3 regions of the Arthrobacter sp. UKPF54-2 genome follow, and region 1 is predicted to be linked to each of the others. Evidence: riboswitches for the same ligand, from Rfam matches in the RefSeq annotation. Region 1 holds a riboswitch; each other region holds the start of a gene.
The links. Region 1 has a riboswitch for cyclic di-AMP ahead of E7Y32_RS12620 (NlpC/P60 family protein). Riboswitches for the same ligand answer to the same signal wherever they lie in the genome.

Region 1 (2,189 bases):
CGGTAAGTTCGCCGCGCAGGGTTGACCCCGGCCGCAGGAGCGGGCTGGCGGCTGCGACAGAATGGACCCATGAGCGAGGCCGGTGACTTCATTGATGCGGCGCTGCAGCGCGAAAGCACCTGGCAGCGGGCCGAGGAAACACGGTCCCGCCTCGGTCCGGAACTCCGGTCCTATGGCGCCTCCGTCGGCGCCGTCCGGGGCGCGGTCCGGGATGCGCTCCGCCGCTACCGGCACCTCGGCCGTGACGGAATCACGGCGCTCAGCTCGGAGTTGTGGGCGGTACCGGTCTTCGAACGCCGCCTCGCCGCTGTCGTCCTGCTGCAGTCCCATCTCGCTGTGCTGGACAACTCGGACCTGACCCGGATCGAAGGCTTTCTGCGCGGTGCGCGCCTGCCCGAGCTGGCGGATCCGCTGGCGGTCGACGTCGTCGGGCCGCTGATCGCCGGTCTTGACGGGGCGGCCCGGAGGCGGGCCGAGGCCGTCCTGGAACGGTGGCTGCAGGACCCGGACCCGTGGCTGCGCCGAGCGGCCCTGCTGGCACCGACGGGCGAACTCCGTTCCGGCGCGGGCCGGAGCCGCAGGTTCCCCTAGCGCTGCGGCCGGCGCTCCACCACGGCGTACGCCCTGCCGTCGAGGAACTGCCAGTCGGTCACGACCATAAAGCCGAGGGCATCCACACGGTCGTTCAGGACGTGGACGTCGAATCCGCCGTCGCGCGGTTCGGCATCCCAGGTGGCGACGTGGATTTCCCCGCCCTCGAGCACCAGCAGCTCCGTATTGACGTCGAAATCCTCCTGCGGCTGGTCACTGAGTTGGCAGATGGCGACACAATGCCGGTTCATAACGGGCCTTCCGCTCGGGGAACGCTGGATGAGCCCATCCTATGCGTGGCAGTGCTCGGTGCCCTAGGCCTAATTCCCCGCCAGGACACGCCTCCGTTACCTGAATGTGACATTACCGCCCAGTACCGTTACCGTGGATAGGTGCCTGTTTGTTTCCGATACGGGCGCTTCCGAGCCGATTGCCTAACTCTGCCGCGGCCCGGGATCCGAATGCAACCTTCTGGCAGAGACGGGGAAACCACTTATGACCTGCCGCTCCGGCGGGTCTTGGGGTGAAGCCGCACAGCCCGCTCTGACGGGTCCGCGGCCGGGTGCCTCCCATCCGAATCCGACAGCTCACCTCGCAGGCATTGGGAGAGGCTACAAACATGACTTCACGCACTACTGCTGCGCGCCATCGTTCCGACGTCCCCGCAGGACGGACCTCAGCATTTTCGGTCAAGCCAGGCACCATCGGCCGCCAGGCCGCGGTCCTTATGGCGGCGTCCGGCCTCGTCCTGACGAGCGGCATGGCGGCCAACGCGGCGGCCGCACCGGCTGAGCGCGAGTCCGCCCCGGCATCATCGGTCGACGTCGCCGGGAAGGTTTCGGCCCCGGTCACCGCCGACTCCGCGGTCCAGATCAGCTTCGACCGTCCGGCAGTGGCCACCACGCCGGCGCCTGTAGTCGAGCAGCCCAAGCCCGTTGCCGCACCGGCCGCACCGGCCGCGCCCGCCGTCGCCCAGGCTCCGGCCGCCCCCAAGATCACCGTCCAGGCCCAGGCTGCCGTTGCCCCGGCCCCGGCCCCGGCCGGCGGAGTCAACGCCGCGATGCTCTCTGCCGCCTACAGCCAGATCGGCATCACCCAGGACTGCACTGCCATGGTCGAGAAGGCCCTCGGCGCTGCCGGCATCCCGGTGGGCGACCTGGGTCCCCAGCAGTTCATGAACTACGGCAAGGTTGTCGCCGACCCGCAGCCGGGCGACATGATCGTCCAGTCCGGCCACGTGGCCATCTACGCCGGCAACGGCCAGGTCATCAGCGGCGGCATGAACGGATCCAACCAGACGATCTCGCACCCGCTCTCCTGGCTGACCGCCACCGGCGGCGTGACCTTCGTCCGCGCCGGAGCCTAATCCCCGAGTAGATATTGCACCAGCGCTACTCCCGAAGGCCGGTGGCCGGTTGTCGCTACGACAGCCGGCCACCGGCCTTCGCTGGTCCGGGGCACCCTAGCTGGTGTACGTCATCAGCTGGTGTACCGCAGCCGGACCACGCCGTTGCCGAACGTCCGCGTTTCGGCGAGCGTGAGCGCGGTCCTGCTCTCCGCGGACTTGAACAGTGGCGTGCCCTGGCCCAGCAGGACCG
Region 2 (2,189 bases), 1.3 Mb from region 1:
CGCCATCGAGGTGATGCGCAAACACCGGCTTGCCGAACGGCTCCTCGCCGACGTGATCGGACTCGACTGGGCCTACGTCCACGAGGAAGCGTGCCGCTGGGAGCACGTGATGAGTGAGCGGGTGGAACGGCGCATCTTCGAGATGCTGGACCACCCGACCGTGTCCCCCTACGGAAATCCGATCCCAGGGCTCGCCGACCTGGGCGGACTCCCGCAGGCGGAGGCCGCGGACGGCGTGGTCAACCTCCTCGACGCCATGGCCGGCTACGGCGCAGACTCCCGGATCACCGTGAGCCGCCTGGCCGAGCCCATCCAGGTGGAACCGGAGCTGCTGGTCCAGCTCGACGAGGGCGGAATCCGCCCCGGCGCCCGGGTCTCGCTCGAACGCGTGGGGGAGTACATCTCGGTCCGGGTCCCGGACATCGAGGGGGCCCTCGAACTGCCTCCCGAAGTCGCGGCCCACGTCTTCGTTACGCTCGGGTAACTTGTTCGGACCGCCGTCCTCAGGACCGGGGCCAAGTTGTGCACAGGCTAGATAACGAAATTATTACTGCCTGCCTTAATCGCCTATAGTTGATAACTGGCACTGATACTAAAGCGTTATCTGATCCGAAGCCGAGCTCTGCCAGCGGATCAGTCGGCGAGTCACCTTCTGGCAGAGGCGGGGGAACCACTAACGGCTGTTGATCCAACAGCCTTGGGGTGAAGTCCGCTAGCGGCAAGCAACAATCCACGAGGGCGCCCTTGGATGACCCTGTGTCTGGATGCTTGCACCGGCGGACCGGGTCTTTGATCTCTCTGACCCGAATCCGACAGCTAACTTCGCAGGCTATCCAGAGAGGAACCGTACTTGACCACCCAGACCGTCAGGGGCCGCCGTCGTGCGACCGGTCCCGCTCCGGAGCCGCGCCCGGCCGCCGTCGTAACCGTCGAGCGCCCCCGTGACGCGCACCGCGACGAACGCCGCGGCCGGCGGAGCGCCTTCCGCCAGATGACAGACTTCGCCGCCGTCAGCGGCGTCGGGCAGAAGGCCGGCATCGCTCTGGCGGCCACCGGACTGGTCCTGACCGTCACCGTCCCGGCCACCGGCCCGGTGATGGCCACCGACGCCGCCAAGACCGGCTCGGTGTCCGCCGCGGCACAGCCCGAGGTCAAGGCTTCGGCCGCCCAGATCGACTTCAACCGCACGGCTGTCACCACCAAGGGCGACCCGGACGGCAAGCTCAAGCAGCTGCTCAGCGCCCAGTCCGCCAGCACCATCACCCGTGCGGCCTCCGCCGGCAGCCTCGGGCACCCGCTGGACACGATGGTCTCCGCCTCGCCGTTCGGCTACCGGATCAGTCCCATTACGGGCGCCGTCGGAGAATTCCACCGCGGGCAGGACTACGCCGCCCAGTGCGGCACGCCCGTGCATGCCGCGGCCAGCGGCACCGTAACCTTTACCGGCTGGCACCCCTACGGGGGCGGCAACCGGGTCGTGATCGACCATGGCAATGGCCTGGAGACCACGTACAACCACTTGTCGTCCTCAACTGTCCGCGTGGGCCAGCAGGTTTCCCGCGGCGATGTGGTGGCGATGAGCGGCACCACCGGCGCCTCCACCGGCTGCCACCTCCACTTCGAGGTGATGGTCAACGGGGAAGTCGTTGACCCGCTGGGCTGGCTCTAAACCGAGCCGAGGGATCACTCGCATTTCTGTGACACGCCGTGATCTGAATGTGACATTGAGTCCCAACTGCTGTACCGTATGAAGCACGCCAACTTCTCCGAAGTTGGCGCTCTTGAGTGGATTGCCTAACTCTGCCACCGCTCAAGGTCCGTTCGCATGACATCGTCTGGCAGGGGCGGGGGAACCAATTTTGGTCTTCGCAAGAAGGCCTTGGGGTTAAGTCGCAAAGCTTCCCAGGAAGCAGCGCGGCCGGGTGACTCCCATCCGAATCCGACAGCTCACCTCGTAGGCATTGGGAGAGGCTACTTTCGTGTCTTCACGCCACAATGCTGCGCGTTCTCGCGCTGGCGAGGCTCAGTTGAGCCCGCTGAACTCCATGCTCCGCGCTGCCCTTGTCGGCGCCCGGACTGGATCTCACAACGCAGTTCCCGCTTTTGGCGCGTCTTCGCAGTACACCCTTCGCTAAAGAAACCCGTTTCGGGGCGATCCGGCGTACCCCCAAGATGCCGGAGCGTCCTCA
Region 3 (2,189 bases), 1.5 Mb from region 1:
AACTCGTATTTGTCCCGGTATCCGACGTGGACCGGGCCAAGGATTTTTACGTCAACAAGGTGGGCTTCAACGCCGACTACGACGAGCGGCCCGCCGAAGGCATCCGCTTCGTCCAGCTGACACCGCCCGGGTCCGGGTGCTCCATTGCGATCGGCGAGGGCCTCAACGACGCCGCCCCCGGCACCGCCCCCAGCCTCCAGCTGGTGGTCAGCGACATCCAAGCCGCGCACCGGCAGCTGAAGGACAACGGCGTGGACGTCAGCGACATTGACGTCCAGGACTGGGGCCACTTCGTCTACTTCGCCGACCCGGACGGCAATAAATGGGCCGTGCAATACATCCCCAACCGTCCCAACGGCTAGCCGGCACGCGCAGGCCCGGCCGGCGGGCCCGGCCGGCAGGCCCGGCCGGCGCGGGGACAGACGCACGCAAGGCCCCGGATCCAATGGATCCGGGGCCTGGCCTTTCCGCCGGGGCCGGGGCCTGCGTGGCGGCGGTTTAGTACCAGTTGTGCGCGTAGTGGAAGTTCAGAGCGCCGCAGGGTGAGCCGTAGCGGTCCTGCACGTACTTCAGTCCCCAGTTGATCTGGGTCCGGTAGTTGGTGCGGTAGTCAGCGCCGGCGCTTGCCATTTTCTCGGCGGGCAGGGCCTGGACCACGCCATAGGCTCCGCTGCTCGCGTTCGTGGCAGTGGTCTTCCAGTCGGACTCCTTGGTCCACAGTTTCTGCAGGCACTGCATCTCGCTGGCGGCCCAGCCATGGGCGGGCAGCTGCGAGGCGGCGTAGGCCTGCGCACCCGCGGGATCGTCGACGGCGACCGGCTGCGCCGGGGCAGCCGCGGCCGGCGCAGGAGCCGCCGGAGCAGGAGCCGCCGGCGCGGGCGGAGCCGCCGGCGCGGGCGGGGCCGGGGCCTCGGCCGGCGTAACGTCGGAAGCCTTGGCCTCCACAGTGCCGGTGGAGGGGGAGGCCGGGGCGTTGCTGCCGACCTGTTCGAACTCCAGCTTCTGCAGCGAGGAGTCCTTGGACGCGGCCTCCGTGTGGGCGGCGGTGTTGGAAGCCTGGCCCGCGGCGCCCGCGCCCAGCAGGACCGCGAGGGCGGTCGCCACGACGGCGGCGCGCTTGCCCTTGGAACCTGCGCCGAGCCGGGACAGGGCCGTGCGCTTGGCCGGCTCGGCGCGGTGGCGCGCGACGTCGGCTTCAGCTGCCTGTTTAGCGCCTTCTGGGCGCATGGGTACCTTGAATTCAGTCATGTTTGCCTCTCAACGCCTACGGAGTTAGCTGTCGGGTTCGGATGCAAAAATCCGGCCGCACGGAATCTCAACGTGGCGGCTTAACCCCAAGGGTGCATGGATGCAGAATGCCCGGGAACTCTGGGTCCCCCGCCTCTGCCTAATCCATCGGAATCCGGGAAGCGGCAGAGTTTGGCGTCAATCCGGATACGCGGCCAGATCGATGGCCGCACTCTAAAACGGTACCGAACTTTCCCTTGGAAGTCACATTTAGGTAACGGCAGGCCGGGCTGGCGGCGTGGCGACTTGCCCCACTAGGCTGCGGGGGACGCCGCCGGAAGGCGGACGGTGAACTGCGTGCGGCCGGGCCGGGACGTGACGTAGACGGTGCCGCCATGGGCTTCGACGATGGCCTGCACAATGGAGAGCCCCAACCCGCTGGTGCCCTCCGCCGTCGCGGCCGGAACGGGGGAGGTGGAGGGGGCGATGGCCCCGGTGCGCGCCCGCGCCGCGGCCGTTTCCGGCGCCGGAACTGCGACGGCTGGCGCCGCGGCCGTGACGGGGTTCCGGCGGGAGACGTCGGCCCGGGTAAACCGGCGGAACACCCGGTCCACGAAGTCGGGGGCAATGCCGGTGCCGTTGTCCGTCACGGTGAGGACGGCAGTGCCGTCGTCGGCGGACGTCACCGCCGTCGTCACGGTGGTGCCGGGCTCCGTGTGCTTGCGCGCGTTGGAGAGCAGGTTCGCCAGCACCTGGTGCAGCTGGGCGGCGTCCCCCCGGACCACCACGGGCTCCTCGGCGAGCTCCAGCTGCCAGATGCGGTCCGGGGCCATGACCTTCTCGTCGCTGACCGTCTCGATCGCGAGCTGCGAGAGATCCACCTCGCTGAACTTCAGCGGCTGGCCCTCGTCGAGGCGGGCCAGCAGGAGCAGGTCCTCCACGAGGGCCGTCATGCGTTCCGA

Region 2: linked by a shared signal. The riboswitch ahead of E7Y32_RS02200 (M23 family metallopeptidase) and the one ahead of E7Y32_RS12620 (NlpC/P60 family protein) in region 1 are both predicted to bind cyclic di-AMP.
Region 3: linked by a shared signal. The riboswitch ahead of E7Y32_RS03015 (hypothetical protein) and the one ahead of E7Y32_RS12620 (NlpC/P60 family protein) in region 1 are both predicted to bind cyclic di-AMP.

Annotation. Positions count from the first base shown of each region.
Region 1 is NZ_CP040174.1:2,728,355-2,730,543, forward strand. Features, by position in the region: gene E7Y32_RS12605 (anti-sigma factor) at 1-25, shown strand, start outside; gene E7Y32_RS12610 (DNA alkylation repair protein) at 70-591, shown strand; gene E7Y32_RS12615 (hypothetical protein) at 588-842, opposite strand; cyclic di-AMP (ydaO/yuaA leader) riboswitch at 1,013-1,206, shown strand; gene E7Y32_RS12620 (NlpC/P60 family protein) at 1,211-1,957, shown strand; gene E7Y32_RS12625 (dihydrofolate reductase family protein) at 2,071-2,189, opposite strand, start outside.
Region 2 is NZ_CP040174.1:520,228-522,416, reverse strand. Features, by position in the region: gene E7Y32_RS02205 (metal-dependent transcriptional regulator) at 1-484, shown strand, start outside; cyclic di-AMP (ydaO/yuaA leader) riboswitch at 604-846, shown strand; gene E7Y32_RS02200 (M23 family metallopeptidase) at 851-1,669, shown strand; cyclic di-AMP (ydaO/yuaA leader) riboswitch at 1,782-1,975, shown strand.
Region 3 is NZ_CP040174.1:695,561-697,749, reverse strand. Features, by position in the region: gene E7Y32_RS03020 (glyoxalase superfamily protein) at 1-362, shown strand, start outside; gene E7Y32_RS03015 (hypothetical protein) at 499-1,248, opposite strand; cyclic di-AMP (ydaO/yuaA leader) riboswitch at 1,248-1,435, opposite strand; gene E7Y32_RS03010 (HAMP domain-containing sensor histidine kinase) at 1,542-2,189, opposite strand, start outside.